4 regions of the Clostridium pasteurianum DSM 525 genome follow, and region 1 is predicted to be linked to each of the others. Evidence: riboswitches for the same ligand, from Rfam matches in the RefSeq annotation. Region 1 holds a riboswitch; each other region holds the start of a gene.
The links. A riboswitch is a leader RNA that binds a small molecule or an ion and turns the genes downstream of it on or off. The one in region 1 is predicted to bind S-adenosylmethionine.
Positions count from the first base shown of each region.

Region 2: another riboswitch for S-adenosylmethionine. It lies ahead of CLPA_RS06230 (hypothetical protein); the one in region 1 lies ahead of CLPA_RS12815 (trans-sulfuration enzyme family protein).
Region 3: another riboswitch for S-adenosylmethionine. It lies ahead of CLPA_RS20595 (YezD family protein); the one in region 1 lies ahead of CLPA_RS12815 (trans-sulfuration enzyme family protein).
Region 4: another riboswitch for S-adenosylmethionine. It lies ahead of metH (methionine synthase); the one in region 1 lies ahead of CLPA_RS12815 (trans-sulfuration enzyme family protein).

Region 1 is NZ_CP009268.1:2,810,336-2,815,634, reverse strand. It holds gene ilvA (threonine ammonia-lyase) at 67-1,311, shown strand; SAM riboswitch class I at 1,390-1,499, shown strand; SAM riboswitch class I at 1,623-1,725, shown strand; gene CLPA_RS12815 (trans-sulfuration enzyme family protein) at 1,883-3,028, shown strand; gene CLPA_RS12810 (trans-sulfuration enzyme family protein) at 3,051-4,187, shown strand; gene CLPA_RS12805 (beta-class carbonic anhydrase) at 4,514-5,074, shown strand.
Region 2 is NZ_CP009268.1:1,387,625-1,392,923, forward strand. It holds gene leuS (leucine--tRNA ligase) at 1-2,016, opposite strand, end outside; T-box leader at 2,209-2,405, opposite strand; tRNA gene CLPA_RS06220 (tRNA-Gln) at 2,502-2,578, opposite strand; gene CLPA_RS20395 (hypothetical protein) at 2,658-2,930, shown strand; SAM riboswitch class I at 3,028-3,138, shown strand; gene CLPA_RS06230 (hypothetical protein) at 3,485-3,712, shown strand; gene CLPA_RS06235 (methyl-accepting chemotaxis protein) at 4,130-5,299, shown strand, end outside.
Region 3 is NZ_CP009268.1:3,608,322-3,613,620, reverse strand. It holds gene CLPA_RS16275 (nitrogenase component 1) at 1-1,307, shown strand, start outside; SAM riboswitch class I at 1,535-1,645, shown strand; gene CLPA_RS20595 (YezD family protein) at 1,770-1,946, shown strand; gene metK (methionine adenosyltransferase) at 2,210-3,388, shown strand; gene CLPA_RS16265 (transglutaminase-like domain-containing protein) at 3,656-5,299, opposite strand, start outside.
Region 4 is NZ_CP009268.1:2,684,052-2,689,350, reverse strand. It holds gene CLPA_RS12195 (NAD-dependent malic enzyme) at 1-787, shown strand, start outside; gene CLPA_RS12190 (histidine phosphatase family protein) at 938-1,576, opposite strand; SAM riboswitch class I at 1,839-1,946, shown strand; gene metH (methionine synthase) at 2,092-5,299, shown strand, end outside.

The DNA.
Region 1 (5,299 bases):
TATGTGCTTATAAGGACGAGAGATTTTTTATTTATATTAAATTTTTAGAAAGAGGGGTTTTAAGCTATGGAACAGAGTTCAGTAGTGGAAAAAGAAAATGAAACAAATTGTATAACTTTAAATGATGTGTTAGAAGCAAGAGAGAGAATAAAAGATATATGTATAAATACAAAATTAATATATAGTTCATGTTTTAGTAAAGAAAGTGGTAATGAAGTTTATATAAAGCCAGAAAATCTTCAAATTACTGGAGCATTTAAGTTAAGAGGAGCATTAAATAAAATAAGCAAACTAAGTGATGATCAGAAAAAAAGAGGATTAATAGCATCTTCTGCAGGAAATCATGCACAAGGTGTTGCCTATTCTGCAAGTAAACTTGGAATTAAAGCAACTATTGTTATGCCAGAAACTACGCCTTTAATAAAAGTACAGGCTACTAAAAGTTATGGTGTTGATGTAGTTCTTAAAGGACAGATATATGATGAGGCTTATGAAGAAGCTAAGAGATTAGAAAGAGAAAATGGATATACTTTTATACATCCTTTTGATGATTTAGATGTTATGGCTGGACAGGGAACTATAGCTCTTGAAATAATAGATGAATTAAAAGATGTAGATGCTATTTTAGTACCAATAGGTGGCGGCGGATTGATAAGTGGTATATCCGTAGCAGCAAAAGCTTTAAATCCTAATATAAAAGTCATAGGAGTTCAATCAGATGGGGCAAGTGCGATGAAGGTGTCTTTTGATACGGGTATATTAACTGCATCAGATAAAGTTGATACTATTGCAGATGGAGCGGCAGTAAAACAGCCAGGAGATAAAACTTTTGAGGTAGTTAAAAAATATGTAGATGAAATTGTAACTGTAAGTGATGCAGAACTTATAGAAGCTGCCTTTGTACTTTTAGAAAAACATAAGCTTGTAGCAGAAGCTACTGGAGTTATGTCCTTAGCTGCTTTAAAGAGATTGAATTTTAAAGGTAAAAAAGTAGTTTCACTAATAAGCGGAGGAAATATAGATGTAGTAACTATAGCTTCAATGCTTAATAATGGATTATTGTCTAGAGGAAGAATATTCTGTTTTTCAGTTAAATTACAGGATTCTCCAGGACAATTATTAAATATTTCAGAAATATTGGCAAAACAAAAAGCAAATGTAATAAAATTAGATCATAATCAATTTAAAGCTATTGACAGATTAAAAGATGTTATGCTTGAAGTTACTGTAGAAACTAATGGACATGAGCATATACAGGAAATAGTAAAAGCTTTAAATGAAGCAGGATATGATGTTTATAAAGTTTATTAATATTAAAAAATATGTTGACATTATAAATAAAAATGTATATCATATTGATTAAGGAAAATTTAATAGATACGAATATTGTTCTTATCAAGAGAGATGGAGGGACTGGCCCAATGAAATCCAACAACCGGCATTTATATTTAAATGTGACGGTGTTAATTCCAGCAGAAATTTTTTCTGAAAGATAAGAAAAGAAGCCAATAGTATTATTTGCTGCTTTTCTTATGAAAAGCAGCTTTTTATGTTGCAAAAATAAGATCAAAATTATGATAAAAATAAGTTAAATTGTTTATTATAAAAATTCAATATATAAGCTCTTATCAAGAGTGGTGGAGGGATAGGCCCGATGAAACCCGGCAACATTCAACTACAGTTGAAAATGTGCTAATTCCTACAGAATTTTCTGAAAGATAAGAGGCGATTTTATAGCCTCTCATCTTTTAGAGGCTTATTTTTATTATCAATAGTATTATTCTGTTTATAAATTCTATTTAGTCAGTTTTGTATTTTCATCTAATATTTATAATATAGATTAAATTTGAGAAATTATATGTTTTACCGGGGAGGGATTTTTATGTCAGAAAATTGTAGGAGATTAGAAACAATTATGGTTCAGGGTTCTAGGGAGAAAGAAGATATAAAAGGTGCTATAAGCACACCAATATATCAGAGTGCAACTTTTAAGCACCATGGATTGAATGAGAGTACGGGATATGATTATTCAAGATCAGAAAATCCAACAAGGGAGGAACTTGAAAATACAATTGCAAAACTTGAAGGTGGGAAGGCTGGATTTGCTTTTTCAACGGGTATGGCAGCTATAGATGCAGTTATAAGACTTTTTATACCTAAAGACCATATAATTGTATCGGAAGATTTATATGGTGGAACCTATAGATTATTTGAAGAAATATACAGAAGATATGGTATTGAAACTACTTATGTAGATACAACAGATATAAAAAAAGTTGAAGAATCCATAAAGAAAAATACTAAGGCTATTTTTATAGAGACACCTTCAAATCCTATGATGAGAATAACGGATATAAGTAAAATAACATCCCTTGCTAAAGCATTTAAAATATTAACTATAGTAGATAATACATTTTTGAGTCCATATTTTCAAAGACCACTTCTATTGGGAGCGGATATAGTAATTCACAGTGGAACCAAGTTTCTAGGAGGACATAATGACACTCTTGCAGGAATCATAGTGGCAAATAAATTTATTGAGGAAATTAAATTTATGCAGGTATCTACTGGAGCAGTGTTGTCCCCCTTTGATAGTTGGCTTATATTAAGAGGGATAAAAACTCTGGCTATAAGATTAGAAAAACAGCAGAAGAATGCAATAAAAATATCTAAATGGCTTAGTGAATGCAAAAGGGTTAAAAAGGTTTATTATCCAGGACTTAAAGCTCATAAGGGGTATGATATATCAGTAAAACAGACTACTGGTTTTGGATCAATGATATCTTTTGAGGTAAATGAAAGAGAAATTATTGAGAAATCACTTAAGAAATTTCAAACTATATATTTTGCAGAAAGTCTCGGCGGTGTTGAAAGTCTCATAACTTATCCTTATATTCAGACCCATGCCTCAATACCAGAGGATATAAGAAACAGAATAGGAATTAAAGATACACTTTTAAGACTGTCTGTGGGAATCGAAAATGTTAAGGATTTAATAGAAGATCTTGATAGATCATTAAATTTATAATTTAGGTAAAGGAGATAGAAAAATGGATTTTGGAACTAAACTTATTCACAATGGGAATGAAATAGATAAGACCACAGGAGCTTTAAGTATACCTATATATCATGCTTCAACTTTTCATCAATTTGATATAGATAATTTTGGTAAATATGATTATTCAAGATCAGGTAATCCTACAAGAGAAGCTCTTGAAAATACTATAGCTGCTTTGGAAGAAGGGGATAGTGGTTTTGCATTTTCTTCTGGAATGGCTGCCATATCTTCTGTATTGTCTATTTTTTCTGCTGGAGATCATATTTTAGTTTGCAGAGATGTTTATGGTGGTACCTACAGGGTAACTTCTTCATTTTTTAAAAAATTTAATGTGGAAACAACTTTTATAGATGCTACTAACATTGGAGAAATTAAAGAGAGAATAAAAAACAATACTAAGGCTATATTTCTTGAATCGCCTTCTAATCCACTTTTAAAAATAACTGATTTTAGAGCAGTTATAGAAGTTGCTAGAAAAAATAACATCGTAGTTATCGTAGATAATACTTTTATGTCTCCATATCTTCAAAATCCTATTAAATTGGGAGCAGATGTTGTGGTACATAGTGCTACAAAGTTTATTGGAGGACATAGTGATGTTATAAGTGGACTTGTGGTAGTAAAAGGCAAGGAACTTTCAGATAAAGTGAAGTTTGTACAGAATTCCTTTGGTGCTGTTCTTGGACCACAGGATTGCTGGCTGCTTTTAAGAGGACTTAAAACGCTTAAAGTGAGATTGGACTATCAGCAGAAAAGTGCACTTAAATTAGCAAAATGGCTTAGAGAACAGGAAGAAGTAGCTAAAGTTTATTATCCTGGACTGCTAGAACATCCAGGTAGTGAACTTCATCTGTCACAAGCTAAAGGTGGTGGAGCAGTTTTATCTTTTGAAACTAAAGATGATGAAACAGCTAAAAGGTTTATGAGAAAGGTAAAACTTGCAGCAGTAGCAGTGAGCCTTGGAGGGGTGGAAACTATAGTTTCCTATCCAGCTAAGATGTCACATGCTGCTGTCCCAAAGGAAGAGAGGGAAAGTCTTGGAATAAAGGATAGCCTTATAAGAGTTTCTTTAGGTCTTGAGGAAACAGAGGATATTATAAAAGATTTTAAAAATGCACTTTCTATATAATATATAAAATAGAATCATTATGCTGTATAAAATATTCAGTGTGATGATTTTCCTTTTATCATAGAGAATTTTGAATTTATTTAGTTTAAATATTCACATATGTCGTAAAAATGAATTTTATAGACTGGTAAAAAGTCATTATAATAATTTGTTAAGAGTTATTATTGTATAAAAAAGTCTTTCACAAGGAGATGAGCTCTAGTTATCTCCTTGTTTCTTAGAATAACTTGCAGAAGTTGAGAATAAAATGCAGAACTTCCATTTGACATTATATTTAGCTATTATGCTATAATAAATTAAATAATATAAAACTTTAGGAGGATATAATGAGTAAGTTACAGGAAATACTAGATTATAATAAACTTTTCGTAGAAAATAAAGAGTATGTTAAGTACATAACATCTAAAAATCCAAATAAGAAGTTAGTAATTTTATCATGTATGGATACTAGATTAACAGAACTTCTTCCAAAGGCATTAAATCTTAAAAATGGTGATGCTAAGTTCATTAAGAATGCTGGTGCTTCTATAATGCATCCCTTTGGAAGTATAATAAGAAGTATTATAGTAGCTGTTTATGAATTTAAAGCGGATGAAGTGTTAGTAATTGGACATCATGGTTGTGGTATGAGTAACTTAAATGGAGACGAAGTTTTAGAAAAAATAGTGCAAAGAGGTATCTCTAAAGAGGTTATAGAAACTCTATGTAATGCAGGAATTGATATAAAAAAATGGCTACATGGTTTTGATTCAGTAGAAGAATCTATTAAAGAGAGTGTGGAATTAATAAAAAGTCATCCACTAATACCTAAAGACATAGTGGTACATGGTTTAGTGATAGATCCAGAAACAGGGAAATTAGAAGTTGTTGTTAATGGATATGAATAGCTCTATATAGAGTATTTTTTATACACAAATATAAAAGTGGTATTTATATTAAAAAATATTATTTATCCTAAAAAAGTATACAAAGAATTATTTCAAAAATAAAAAAGTATTAGTAGTGATTAAATGTATCATAACGCAATCTGAGTTATGATGCATTTTTATTTAAAATTATTTTTCTATATATTATTAATCATAATGAAGGCTCCTTCAAACTATAATATATTA
Region 2 (5,299 bases), 1.4 Mb from region 1:
GTTAAACTGGAACTTTTCAGCATCTTCGCTTATACCTTTAATGGAAAAATTTCTTACATAGTTAAGTTCTTTTTCAGCTTTATCTATAGTATTCTTACTGTTATCTGAAGATTCAGTGCACTGAGACAGAATTCTTTCCACTCTGTCTACAAATTTAGAAATAGCCTTTATACCATCATCGCTCCAAGCTCCACCTTCTGTATAGTCAAAACCAAACATAAGATATAATCTAAATACATCTGCACCATATTCGCTTATATAATCATCTGGTGATATTGTATTTCCCTTGGATTTACTCATCTTTTGTCCATCTGGTCCAAGGATCAATCCCTGGTGTCTTAAGGAAAGAAAAGGTTCATCAAAGTTTAAGTATCCCATATCTCTTAATGCTTTTGTTATAAATCTTGCATATAAAAGATGCATGCAGGCGTGTTCAGGACCTCCAACATATTTATCTACAGGAAGCATTTTGTTTATTATTTCAGGATCAAAGGCTTTGTCACTGTTTTTATTGTCTGCATATCTTAAATAATACCAAGATGAACATACGAAGGTATCTAAAGTATCAACTTCTCGTTTTGCTGGCCCGCCACAATGAGGGCAAGTTGTATTTACAAATTCATCACTTTTAGCAAGGGGAGATTTACCATCTGGAGCAAACTCAACATCATAAGGAAGTTCTACAGGCAGCTGCTCTTCTGGCACAGCTACAGTACCACATTTTTCACAATAAACTATAGGGATAGGAGCACCCCAATATCTTTGTCTTGAAACAAGCCAATCACGAAGTCTGTAGTTGACTTTCCAGTGCCCTAGATTTTTGGAAGATAATAATTTTACTATAGCTTCTTTGGCTTTATTACCAGATAGACCGTCAAATTCACTACTATTAACAAGTTTGCCGTATTCAGTATAAGGAAGGCTGTCTCCACCTTCAATTACTCTTATTATTGGAAGATTATATTTTGTTGCAAAGGCAAAATCTCTCTCATCATGAGCTGGTACTGCCATAACTGCACCTGTTCCATAAGTTGCAAGTACATAGTCGGCTACCCAGATTGGTACTTTTTTGCCGTTTGCTGGATTTGTGGCATAGGCACCAGTGAATACACCGGTTTTTTCTCTTGTTAAAGATTGTCTTTCTATATCTGTTTGCTTTGAGGATTGAATTTTGTACTCTTCTACAGCAGATTTGTATTCCTCTGTGGTTACTTTATCTGTTAGAGGGCTTTCAGGAGCCAGAACTACATAGGTAACTCCTAGTAATGTATCAACTCTTGTAGTGAATACGTCAAAGGTTATATCGCTGTTGTCTACTTTAAAAGTAGCTTCTGCACCTTTGGATTTACCTATCCAATGTCTTTGCATAGCTTTTGTCTTTTCAGGCCAATCCAAATCCTCAAGTTTTTGTAAAAGCTCTTCCGAGTAATCAGTAATTTTTAAAAACCATTGTGTCAAATCTTTCTTTATTACTTCACTGCCGCATCTTTCACAGCCGCCATCTACTACCTGTTCATTTGCAAGTACTGTATTACAGCTAGGGCACCAGTTAACAGGAGCTTTTTTTCTGTAAGCTAATCCTTTTTCATAAAGTTTTAAAAATAGCCATTGAGTCCATTTATAATAGTCAGGAAAACAGGTAACTACTTCGTGGTCCCAATTGAACATTGCACCCATAGCTTTAAGCTGCTTTTCCATAGTTTCTATATTTTTAAGAGTAGAATCTTTTGGATGAATACCTGTTTTTATAGCATAGTTTTCTGCAGGAAGACCAAAGGCGTCAAATCCCATAGGCTGAAACACATTGAAACCCTGCATTCTTTTAAATCTTGCCCAAGAGTCTACCGGACCATAATTAAACCAGTGACCAGCATGAAGCTTTGCACCAGAAGGATATGAAAACATTTCAAGTGCATATAATTTTTTATCCATATTTGATTCATCAAATTTATAAAGTTTTTTATCTTGCCATATTTTTTGCCATTTTTCATCAATTTTAGTATTGTAGTTTCCCAATTAAATAACCTCCTCGTAATTTTAATATGTAATTTATCCTGTGCTTTCTAGCTATAATACTCTAAATTTTAAAAGATAGAGATTATATAGGTATGCAAAGATAATTAGTTTAAAAGTGGTGTAAGTACAAAAGTAAATATCAACTAAGTAAGAACTATTGATTAAAGTCCAAATAAAAAACCTCCATCTCAAAAAAGAGACGAAGGTTAAACTCCGTGGTACCACTCTACTTAGGTAAGAACCTCACTTTATAATATAACGGATTAACCGTACTACTTTTTAGTAGTAATGCTCCCAAGCGAGTTCATATATAATCATCACTGTTTTGCAGCAATCAACAGCTCTCTTTAGATGAGTTCAATATTACTATTCTTGTTCAAGGCAAAATATAATAATGTAATTATGCCACTATATTATAAGTTATAAAGTATTTATTGTCAATAAATTAAAATAAAAAAGCTAAGATAAAAATCTTAGCTTTTCTTTGGCTGCCCTAGCAGGACTCGAACCCACACAATGCCTGAACCAGAATCAGGTGCCTTACCAATTTGGCTATAGGGCATCAGCAACAATTAATATTCTATCATTTTTTTTATAAATGTCAATATAAATCTTATGAAAATTTTAGAATAAATAGTTTCATGCAGGAAAATATTCCCTTTATACAACATAGAGGTGAATTCTATTATGATATTGTTCTCAAGGATGATACTAAAATTAATGCAGGTTTTTTAGGAACGGTTTCAGCAAAAGATGATAAGGATATATATTTAGCTTTAAAAGAATTAGATGAAATATTAGTTAAAACTGGTGCACAAAAGACAGTGGACAGTAAATATTTCAACATAGGAGTTAAGGATTTAGATAAATTATATGCAAATAGAATAAGGAGTATTTTACTAAATATAAGATAAATAAAAATCAGATTGACTATTGACATTACACAGATATAATGTTAATATAATAAAAATAATTTATTTCTGAAATATTTTGAAAATTTAATACAGAGTACTCTTATCAAGAGTGGTGGAGGGACTGGCCCTTTGAAGCCCGACAACCGGCATTAATTTAAATGTATCGGTGTTAATTCCTACAGGTGTGTAATATTTTGAAAGATGAGAAATTTAGTATAAACATAAATTTTTTTATAGCAAAAACTACTTTTCTTATAGGAAAAGTAGTTTTTGCTATAATTGATTTCACCTGACTAACTTGGCGTAAGTCTCTCACGCACTCTGTACAGCCCTCACACAAAATCGAAAACAAGATTTTAGTTCTCTGCTTGCACTCTGTGAAAGCGACCAAATACAAAATAAATTTTGTTTTGTCTGCTTTTCTTCAAGTTGGAGTTCTACGCCAAGTAAGCCATGCATTTGCAGTTCTAAAATTCAGATGGGGTAAAAGAATCCCCACCTGAATTAAGAACTTGCTTCAATTTTAGAGATTTAAATAAATGGAGGTATTTAAAATGGATATAGGAGATAGGTTTCTAAACATTCTCAATGATAACGCTGGAAATTTTAAAAATGATGAGGCCTTTGCTATTTGCCCTAAAGTTTTTTATGAAAACTTAAGTGAAAAAGAAATTTCTGCTATGCAGGAACTTTACAGCAGAGCTTATAAAAAGGCACAAGAGCAGGTTAATAAAAATAAATATAATGGTTTTAATGACTTTTTTAATGGGAGTGGAATATAAAAGTTTTAGATGAATTGAGATTATAGTATTTAAATATAAAACTACAGTACTATTTATAGAATAGATTATATAAATAACGCTGTAGTTTTTTGTGGCTAAAATAAAACTATCCTAAAAAATCTGTGTGAATTTTCTTCAGTGGAGTTTACACAGATTTTTTTATTGAATATGTTTTAGTTAATAAATAGCTAATATTATAAACTTAATTTTAATATTATTTTTGAAAATTACAAATTTTATACGAATTATTTAATTTATTAATTACAAGTTGGTTTACTATGTATTCTATGTTATAATAAGTGGTACAAAATACTTGTTTTTATTTGGTATTTTGTAAAAAATAATAAAATTTTAGAAAAAGTTAAAATAATATATAAATTAAAATATCTAAAAATTTTTAAAAGGGATGATGTACAAATGAAAATACTAGGGAAAATAAAAGTAAGAGTAAAAATGGTATGCGCTTTTCTTATTATAACAGTATTAATTGCTGTAGTGGGAGTAATTGGAATGAGTTCATTAAAGAAGGTTAATGCAAATTCACAAGATATGTACAAAAATAGTCTGCAGAATATTTATATGCTTACAGATATGCAGAAAAATTTAATAAGGGATAAAAGTGATATAATACAATTGGTTTATCTAAAAAATCCTGTAAAAAATTTTGCATTAAAGCAGGAGATTAATACTAATGTCAGTACAAACAATATACATATAGCTAATATTGAAAAAATACCCATGAAAGATTCGGATAAAAAATTATGGGATACATATAAAAGTCAATTACAACAGTATAGAGAAGACAAAAAGAAAATTTTACAATTGGTTGACAATAATGATTTCGATGGAGCAATAAAAGAATATGAAAATTCCGTAAACAAGTGGGAGACAATGTTTCAAACTATAGATAATCTTGTAGCTACTAATTCTATGGGAGCAAAATTAACTAATGAAAATAATATGTCGGTTTATACTAATTCAAATACTAGTATTCTCATATGTATTATAGGAGGAGTTGTTCTCTCATTAATTTTAGGGTTGATTCTTACTAGAGAAATAACGAAGCCTTTGTTAAAAATAAAAGCTTTTGCAGAGAGGCTTGCTGATTTTGATTTTTCAATATTCATAGCAGTATCTGGCAAGGATGAGTTTTCTCAAACTGCAATTGCTCTTAATACTGCACAAAAAAATGTTAATAGTCTAATTAAAAATATTATACAGAATTCTCAGTATATGAATACTGCCAGTGAAAAACTTTTCTCTATGGTAGAAGAATTAAATTCAAATTTTAAAAATATAGATTCATCTACAAAACACATAACAGTTCAATTACAGGAAACCAGTGCTTCTTCTGAAGAAATTAGTGCTTCAGTACAGGAGGTAGATGCAAGTATTAATCAATTGATGGAGAGATCAATGGAAGGAAGTAATAATGCCAATGAATCTAAAGAAAATGCTAAAAGTGTAAAGACTAAAGTAGAAAATTCTATAAAACAGATAAGGGATTTATATGATGAAAAAAGAAATAAGATTTTAAAATCCATAGAGGATGGAAAGGTAGTAGAGAATATAAAGGTTATGTCAAAT
Region 3 (5,299 bases), 800 kb from region 1:
CTGGTTGTGCACTGAGTCAACTTTCAGGTATAAGAGATGTAGCAATAATAAATCATGCTCCTTCTGGATGTACAGCTAATGCCCCAAGATCAGAAGTTACTAATAGACAACTAGCTGCTAAAAGGGGAGTTACAAATGCTACAGTTTTTGTAGGAACAGATATGAGTGAAAAGGATACGGTGTTTGGCGGCGCAAGCAGCCTTAGTGATATAGTAAAAGAAACCTATAATAGATATAAGCCAAAAGCAATTTTTATAGGTACATCCTGCCTGACAGGTATTATAGGAGAAGATGTTGACAGTGTTGTGGAAGAACTTAAAAAGGAAATACCAGTACCTATAGCAGCAGTACATTGTGAAGGATTCAGATCAAGAATCTGGGCAACGGGTTTTGATGCTTCAGATCATGCTGTACTTACAAGTATTGTTAAACCGCCAGAAAAGAAAGTTAGCGTAATAAATTTTAAAAACTTTTATGAAAGTGCCAGAGAGGAAATAATTAGTATATTTTCAAATTTTGGTGTTAAGCCTCTATTTTTGTATAGAAATTCCACAGTTGAAGAGCTTTCTCACTTGTCAGAATCCTTGGCAACAGTAAGTATATGTGGTGTGCTGGGATCTTATCTTGGAAATGGCCTGGAAGAAAAATATGGAGTTCCTTTTGTAAAAACTATAAATCCATTGGGAGTTGCCGGTTTTGAAACCTGGCTTAGAGGTATAGGAAAGGTTATAAATAAGGAAGCAGAAGTTGAAGCCTATATAGAGAGAGAAAGGGCTATATACTTACCTAAAATAGAAGAAGTAAAGAAGGAACTTAAAGGTTTAAGAGCAGTACTTGGAATGGGACCTGGTTATACTTATGAGGTATCCCGCGTGCTTCAGGAATTAGGTATGGAAGTAGTATGGGCAGCATCCTGGCATCATGATAAGAAGCATGATAATGGAGAACTTCCAGCAGCACTTAAATACTTAGATGAGAATTCACCTTACAATTTTAAAGTAAGTGTAGCAGACCAGCAAAATTATGAAATACTTAATATACTAAATGAATATAAACCTGATATATATTTTTCACGTCATCCGGGAACTACAGTATGGGCAATAAAACAGGGTGCATCTGCACTATGCGTTAATGATGAGTATATGATATTTGGGTATAAAGGAACCTTGGATTTTGCATATACAGTACTTGATACAATAAGAAACAGAAGTTTTGAAAAAAATCTAGCAGCTAGAGTTAAATTACCTTATACAGATTGGTGGTATAATCAGGATAATTCACTGTTTATGAAAAAAGAAGCAAAATAAGTATAATTTAACGAGGTAAAGGCTACTGAATATATATTCAGTAGCCTTTATATTCATACAGAGTAATTTTGCTAATATATTTTTAATTCATTGACAAAATCCTATTTATATGTTAAAAATATATTAAGTAAGTTTTAGTGTGATTAAATACCTACTTTTCTTATATGTTTAGTAGACGACGTTGCAATAATAATTAAGATAATTCGCTATAAAGTAATACTAAATTGATCTCATCAAGAGAAGCAGAAGGACTGGCCTGATGAAGCTTCGGCAACCTTCATATGTATTTTTTAGAAAGGTGCCAAATCCTGCAGTTGAATGGTAACGATAGATGAGGGAGGTTATATGAGTTAAAATACCTCTTTCATCCATATATTGGATAGGGAGGTTTTTATTATGTGTTGAGTGACTAGGAGGATAATGAATTATTTGAAAAAATTATATTTTTAGGGGGAAAATATTTTGGAAGGTACAAATAATGTAAGTAGATTGTATAAAAAGAAAAATCCTGTTTCTCAAGCAAATTTAGAAAAAATAGTGCAATTATTAAGTGAAATAAAATATGGTTCAGTAACACTAGTTGTTCAAGATGGAGTCCTTATACAAATTGAAACAAATGAAAAAATAAGACTTAAATAAAGTTAATGTTAATTATTGAAAAAATCATTTAGTTTATAGAAATTGAAATTATTTTATATAATTATTTACAATATTAAACAATTTATAAAGCTCAAACTACTATTGTATTAAATTCATAATAATTTTATAATACGAAGCAAGATTTCCTATAAAACCTATAAAATAAATATGTATAATATAAAGTATATTGCTTTAAATGATTTTTTTTAATTATAAAGATATTTAATATTTATATATAAATTTAATTTAGAAGGTGATTGAAAATGACAAGATTATTTACATCCGAATCTGTTACTGAGGGACATCCAGATAAAATATGCGATCAAATATCTGATGCAGTATTAGATGCACTTATAGAAAAGGATAAGAACTCAAGAGTTGCTTGTGAAACTGTGGTAACAACTGGTTTAGTATTACTTGTTGGGGAGATATCAACAAAGGCTTATGTAGATATTCCTAAAATAGTTAGAAAAACTATTGCAGAAATAGGATATGATCGTGCAAAATATGGATTTGATGCTAGTACCTGCTCAGTAATAACCTCACTTGATGAACAGTCAGCAGATATAGCTCAGGGGGTAGATGAAGCATTAGAAGCTAGACAGGGAGAAAAAGACGATATTGAAGCTATAGGAGCAGGTGATCAGGGAATGATGTTTGGATTTGCAATCAATGAAACGCCAGAATATCTTCCATTGCCAATAGATTTAGCACATAAATTGTCAAAGAAATTAACTGATGTTAGAAAGGATGGAACTTTGAAGTATTTGAGGCCAGATGGAAAAGTTCAGGTTACTATCCAATATGATGATGGTGATAAACCTATAGGAGTTCATACTATTGTGGTTTCTACTCAGCATAGTCCTGATGTAAGTCGTGAGCAAATAGAAGAGGATATAAAGAAATATGTGATAAAGGCAGTAGTTCCATCAGAATTTATAAATGAAAATACAAAATATTTAATAAACCCTACAGGTAGATTTGTAATTGGCGGACCTCAAGGTGACTCTGGTTTAACAGGAAGAAAAATTATAGTTGATACCTATGGTGGTTATGGTAGACATGGAGGTGGAGCTTTTTCGGGGAAAGATCCTACAAAAGTAGATAGATCAGGAGCTTATGCAGCTAGATGGGTTGCAAAGAATTTAGTGGCAGCAGGAGTGGCAGATAAAGTTGAAATAGAATTAGCTTATGCTATAGGTGTTGCAAGACCAGTATCAATTACGGCAGATACCTTTGGTACAGGCAAAATAAAAGAAGAAAAAATAGTAGAAATAATAAAAAAAGTATTTGATTTAAGGCCAGCTGCTATTATAAGAGATCTTAACTTAAGACGACCAATATACAGACAAACAGCAGCGTATGGACATTTTGGAAGAACAGACGTAGATTTACCTTGGGAGCAACTTGATAAAGTTAATGAGATAAAAAAATATATATAATAATCATTAAAATTAATTTGGTAGATTGGTTTTTTACCAGTATCTTTGTAGAGGTAATTTATGAACTAAATTCTTATATTTCTAAAAACACTATGAAATTATATCATTAAATTCTCATAGTGTTTTTATTATTTAGGTATTTAAAAATAAAACTAGTATGCCAATTGTTTATTTTAATATAAAATTTTTAGCGTTTAATAGTATTTTTTACATGCTGCATAAATTCATCCGGGGTAACAATTCTTACTTTTAAATAAGTTTGTGTATCTAAAAAAATATATAATATTTAAGTATATTTGAATTGTCTTTTACTGTTTTTTCTACAGATGTAATTAAAGAGAATTTTTCCAAGATAGTTTTTTCATCCCCATAGGTCTCTTTATACACAGCTTCTACAAGCGATTCAATATCCAATTTGTCTTTTATTCTAAGGGCAAATTCTTTGTCAGTTTCGTAGGATAGTTTTGTTACGTTTATAGTTTTTAATCTTTTTAATATGAATATATACAGAGGTATTAGAGATTCACTATTATTTATCCGTCTTATGATAAATTTTCTTCTCAATAGTTTGATCAATATAAGTATTATAATTATAGCCCCACTAATAAGTATATAATTATAATTTTTAATGAGATTAATATTGTGAAGTTTGTTGTTTAAATTATACTGTTTTTCTTTATTAGAATTTTCTAAATTAGGTTCAGTTTGCTTAGCATTATTCTGTAGGTTTCTTTCCTGTGGTGATTCGGTATTTTGAATATTTGTTTCTTCTTGAGTAACTTCTATATCATTTGCAGCACTATTTTCAAAATCGGGGATGGGGGTAGTTTCTAGTATAGACCAAATACCCTTATCTGCAGAAGTAAGGACCTCAACCCACGCGTGAGCATCATAGGATCTTATAACATAATTTCCCATATTGTCAACTTCGCCCCTAACTTTAAAGCCTTCAACATATCTAGAGGGTATGCCTACAGCTCTACACAACATTACAGCAGCAGTAGCAAAAGACTTACAATATCCTTTTTTTTCATTAAATAAAAAGAAATCTACATAGTCTGGTGAATTAATATTAATTGCATTAGGTTGTAAGCTGTATTTATAATTATTAAGAAGATATCTCTGTATAAGCTTTAGTTTATCATTATTATCTCTAGCTCCTAAAGTTATTTCTTTTGCTAAATTTCTTACTCTTTCAGAACTTGTAAATTTTAATGAGTCATTTATTAACTCATAATTAATATTATTTTTACCTACAATGCTGTTCAGTGTGTTTATATCATCTTTATATGGAGAATTTGAATAATTTTCTATAGTTTCTGTATCACTATAATCATAATAATTTATAGTATAATTGTGTTGAGATTGTCCAGTTAAATAATTTTCGTTATTATACATATATATATTTGAGGTTTTAGGTGAAGCTACTTTTGTAATATAGTTAGGAGATATCATTACGTCATCAAAACTATCATTTAATGTTTCAATTGAAATAGTTTTAATTTTAGTTTCTTTCTCTCTATTATACTTAATATTTCTTTCAGCAAATTCACCCTTCGGCATTAAGTTAGCTACATTTAGTGATTGTTTAGATTTTATTGAAGGTAAGGATCTATTTTCTATCCATCTATTATAATTATAGTCATAGTAAACTTTTGTCTTTAAATATTTAGGTACATCACCCTTTAGAAGGGAAAGTCTAATATTGTTTATCTGCAATTTACTTCCGAGAAAAGAGGTACTAGAAGTATTTAAACCAATAGTAGCAAAATCAGAGGGAATATTTTTGTTAATATGCAATATGTCATTAAATCTATATTGAAGCCAATTTGTGCTCTTGTCAGCGGTAAAAGGAACAAGTAAATATATAATACTAGAAAAAGTTATACATATAATTAAATAATAGATAAC
Region 4 (5,299 bases), 130 kb from region 1:
GATATTTGGAGCAGGAACAGCAGGTATAGGTATAGCAAATCAGATTTCTGCAGCTATGGAAAGAGAAGGATTATCAAAAGAGGAAGCTAGAAATAGATTTTGGTGTATTGATAGATATGGACTTCTTATTGAAGACATGAATACAGTAATAGATTTTCAAAAACCCTACGCAAGAAAGCGAAGTGAATTTTTAGAATTCAAAGATAAAAATGTGGAATTGCTTGATGTGGTTAAGATAGTAAAACCTACTATGCTCATAGGATGCTCTGGAGTATCTGGTGCTTTCAAGGAAGAAGTGATAAGGGAGATGGCTAAAGGAGTGGAAAGACCAGCTATAATGCCTATATCAAATCCAACAAATCTTGCAGAGGCAGTTCCAAAGGACTTGATAGAATGGACTGAAGGAAGAGGACTTGTAGTTACAGGCAGTCCCTTTGAACCTGTAGAATATAAGGGTACTACTTATAAAATAGGTCAGGCAAATAATGCTCTATTATTCCCAGGTCTTGGTTTTGGTGCTATGATAGCAAAACCTAAATATATAAGTGAAAGATTGCTTGAGGCATCATCAAAAGCTGTAGCTGAATTTGTGGATTTAAGTGAAAAGGGTGCTCCACTTCTACCAGAAGTTGAAAAACTCCATCAGGTTTCACAGGCTGTAGCTGTAAAAGTCATAGAAGCAGCTTTAGAAGAAGAAATTAATACTGTTGAAATTAAAGATGTAAAAAAAGCTGTCAGTGATGCAACTTGGTATCCGGAATATAAGGATGTATTGCCGGAGGATTAATATTTTCAGGTTTAATGATAAAATTTTAATAATTTAAGAAAAGACGAAACTTTTCTATATTTGTTCTTTGAACTTTATACTTTGATTCTTGTTTCGTCTTTTCTCACCACTATGGCTTAGAGGCAATAAATCTATATTGCTTTGTATTAACTAAACATATGACTTTATATTATAATCATCAGGAAGATGACTGGTATCATTTAAACACAATATAAGAGGATTCATATTATCATCAAAGTATAATCTGGTTATAGAAGTATTACCTAGACGAATTTTGTGATACATACTCATATTCCAGTTAAAGATACCTATCAAAGCTGCCTTTATGATACCTCCATGAGCAACTACTGCAATATTTTTATTCTTGTTTTCTTTAACGATTTCTAAAATGGCATCTGTGGCTCTTATACTGGCTTTCTTTAGGCTGCCATCTCCGCCGCAAAGAGGACCTGTAGTATCATCTATCAGCCAGAGCTTAAATAGTTCAGGGTAATTATTTTTTATATCTTTTACAGTTAAACCTTCCCATTCACCAAAATCTATTTCACGTAATTGTGGATAGATTATGGGGTGAAGATTCATATCCTCTGATATGATTTTTGCAGTTTTTAAAGCTCTCTTTAATGGACTACAATATATATAGTCAAAATTTTTTTTAAATCTGTTCTTTAAAAATTCTGCTTGTAATATACCCTCTTTTGACAAATCTATATCTTTACTTCCTTGAAATTTTCCTAAGGCATTCCATTCAGTTTCTCCGTGTCTTATTAGCATTATTGAAGTGCTCATTCAAAACCTCCATGTATTATTTGTTTTTATTAATTATCATAAGCATAAATCATATAATTAAATTGTCAAGCTTTAGAATTTTATATTTTAAGTTTAACATATAAAGTGAAGTTATAAAAATATATACATAATATAATACTGATAATGCTAAGTAAAATAAATTTAAATAAAATTCTATTAATAATTTTTGTAAAATCCATTGACAGTTATGTGAAAAATATATATCATATGAAATAAAGAAATTTAATAATTTTAATTTTTAATCTTATCAAGAGAGGTGGAGGGACTGGCCCTATGAAACCCGACAACCGGCATTTAATGGAAAATGTGGCGGTGTTAATTCCAGCAGAGGTTTTCTGAAAGATAAGAGAAGAAGTGAGTATGCGTTATTTACTGCTTTTCTTAGGAGAGGCAGTTTTTATTTTTGATTTTACACTTGGAAAATCTATATAAGATGTTTAGTCTATTTATAATATTAAATTTACGTTATTTACAGGTTAGGGGGCTTGCTATTTATGAAGTGCAGTATTAAAGATTTACTTGATAAAAAAATTGTGATACTTGATGGAGCAATGGGTACTTGTATTCAAAGCTTTAGACTGGAAGAAGAAGATTATAGAGGAAACCTTCAGTGTAATATAAATCAGAAGGGAAACAATGATATATTAAACATTACAAAACCAGAGATAATAAAAGAAATACATAGGCAATATTTTGAAGCTGGTGCGGATGTAGTTGAAACAAATACTTTTAATGGAACCAGCATCTCTCAAAGTGATTATGGTATGGAAGATAAAATATATGAGATAAATTTTAATGGAGCAAGGCTTGCAAGAGAAGTAGCTGATGATTTTAACAGCAAAGATCCTGAAAAACCTCGTTTTGTAGCTGGCTCTGTAGGACCTACAAATAGAACGGCTTCCCTTTCACCAGATGTAGAAAATCCAGGCTTTAGAAATGTAACTTTTGATGAACTTTCAAAGGCTTATGGAGATCAGATAGAAGGACTTATAGATGGTGGTGTGGATTTTATAATTATAGAAACTATATTTGATGCTCTAAATGCAAGAACTGCCATATTTGCTGCAAAAAATGCATTTGAAAAAAAGGGAATAAAACTTCCTATAATGATTTCAGGAACTATTGCAGATAAAAGCGGAAGAATTTTATCTGGGCAGACTCTTGAAGCTTTTGCAGAGACTATGAGAGATGAGGATGTACTCATTATAGGACTCAATTGTTCTTTTGGAGCAAAGGATCTTATTCCCTTTATAAGGCAGTTGTCAAAAACTCAAAATAAATATATAAGTTTTTATCCTAATGCAGGTCTGCCTAATTCCATGGGAGAATATGATGAACATCCTGACGATACTGCAGCATTTGTAAAAGAAATTGCAAGGGAAGGGCACATTAATATTGTAGGTGGCTGCTGTGGAACTACACCTGACCATATTAAAGCCATAAGTAAAGCCGTCAGCGATGTACAGCCGAGAAGAATTCCAGAACTTGAAATGGAAACTGTCTTTTGCGGTCTTGAAGCTCTAAAGATAAATAAATCAAATAATTTTGTAAATGTGGGAGAGAGAACAAATGTAGCCGGTTCTGCAAAATTTGCAAGACTTATAAGGGAAAAGAAATACGAAGAAGCACTAACGGTAGCTAAAAACCAAGTGGAAAATGGAGCACAGATTATAGATGTAAATTTTGATGATGCTCTTTTAGACGCTAAAACGGAAATGGACACATTTTTAAAACTTGTTGCCAGTGAACCGGAAATCTCAAGAGTACCAATAATGATAGATTCTTCAAAGTTTGAAGTGCTTGAAGCTGGACTTAAGGCAATTCAAGGTAAAGCTATAGTAAATTCCATAAGTCTAAAGGTAGGAGAAGAAGAATTTATAAGGCAGGCTCAATTGATTAAAAAATATGGAGCGGGAGCTGTAGTTATGGCCTTTGATGAAAAAGGTCAGGCAGATACTTATGAGAGAAGAATTTCCATATGTAAAAGAGCCTATGACATACTAGTAAATAAAGTAGGATTTTTACCTTGCAATGTTATCTTTGATCCTAATATTTTGGCCATTGCTACGGGAATAGAAGAACATAATAATTATGCAGTAGATTATATAAATACTACAAAGTGGATAAAGGAAAATCTTCCTTATGCAAAGGTGAGCGGAGGGGTAAGTAATTTATCCTTCTCTTTCAGGGGAAACAATGTTATAAGAGAAGCAATGCATTCAGTATTCCTGTATCATGCTATAAAAGCGGGTATGGATATGGGAATTGTAAACCCTGGAATGATTCAAATATATGATGAAATTGATAAGGATCTTCTTGAAAAAGTAGAAGCAGTAGTATTGAATAAAACACCAAATGCAGCAGAGGAACTGGTAGAATTTGCAGAAAATTATAAGGCTGCAGAGGGAAAAGAAAATGACAATAAACATTCCTGGAGAGATAAAGATTGCAAAGAAAGATTAACTCATGCTCTTGTAAAGGGGATAGTTGAGTATATTGATGAAGATGTAGAAGAATGCAGAGTTCAGCACCATAGAGCATTGGAAGTAATAGAAGGACCTTTAATGGATGGAATGAAAACTGTAGGTAAATTATTTGGAGAGGGAAAGATGTTTCTTCCTCAGGTAGTTAAAAGTGCTAGGGTTATGAAAAAAGCAGTGAGTTTTTTACTACCTTATATTGAAGAGGAAAAGAAAGAGGGAGGCAGCACCAGTGCGGGAAAAGTTGTCTTTGCTACGGTTAAAGGTGATGTACATGATATAGGTAAAAATATAGTATCAGTAGTTCTCTCCTGTAACAATTTTGAAGTGGTTGACCTTGGAGTAATGGTACCTGCAGAAACTATTTTGGAAACTGCAAAAAAGGAAAAGGCAGATATAATAGCACTTAGTGGGCTTATAACTCCATCCTTAGAAGAGATGGCAAATGTTGCTGAAGAAATGGAGCAGCAGGGCTTTAAAATACCTTTAATGGTAGGTGGAGCAACTACCTCTAAAACTCATACAGCATTAAAAATTGAAACACAGTATTCTAATGGAGTAGTTCATACTACAGATGCCTCAAAAGCAGTGGAAGCGGCAAAAAAATTAGTTGATCCAGAGAAGAGAGAAGCATATATAAAGGAAGTACAACAAGAATATAAAAATATAAGAGAAAATTATTCTAAAATAGATAGAAAGCTTGTAACTATAGAAGAAGCAAGAGAAAAGTCATTAAAACTTGACTGGAATAAGGATATTGTGGAAACTCCAAACTTTACTGGAATTAAAAAATTTCTCAACTTTCCAATAAAGGAGCTTAGAAAGTATATAGATTGGACATTTTTCTTCATTGCCTGGGATATGGGAATGATATATCCTAAAATTATGGAAGATCCTAAATATGGTGAAGAGGCAAAGAAACTTTACAAGGATGCTAATGATATGCTGGACATTTTAGAAAGAGAAAATATACTCACTGCTAATGCTGTTTTTGGAATTTTTCCTGCGAACTCCGTAGGAGATAATATTGAATTATATAGTGGTGATAAAGCTGAAACCTTTAATATGCTAAGACAGCAGGAGGTTTCAAAGAAAAATGTATATAGATGTCTTTCTGATTATGTAGCCCCTAAGGAAAGTGGAATAAAGGACTATATAGGTGGATTTATTGCTACGGCTGGTATAGGTGCAGCTGAATATGCAAACAGACTGAAAGAAAAAG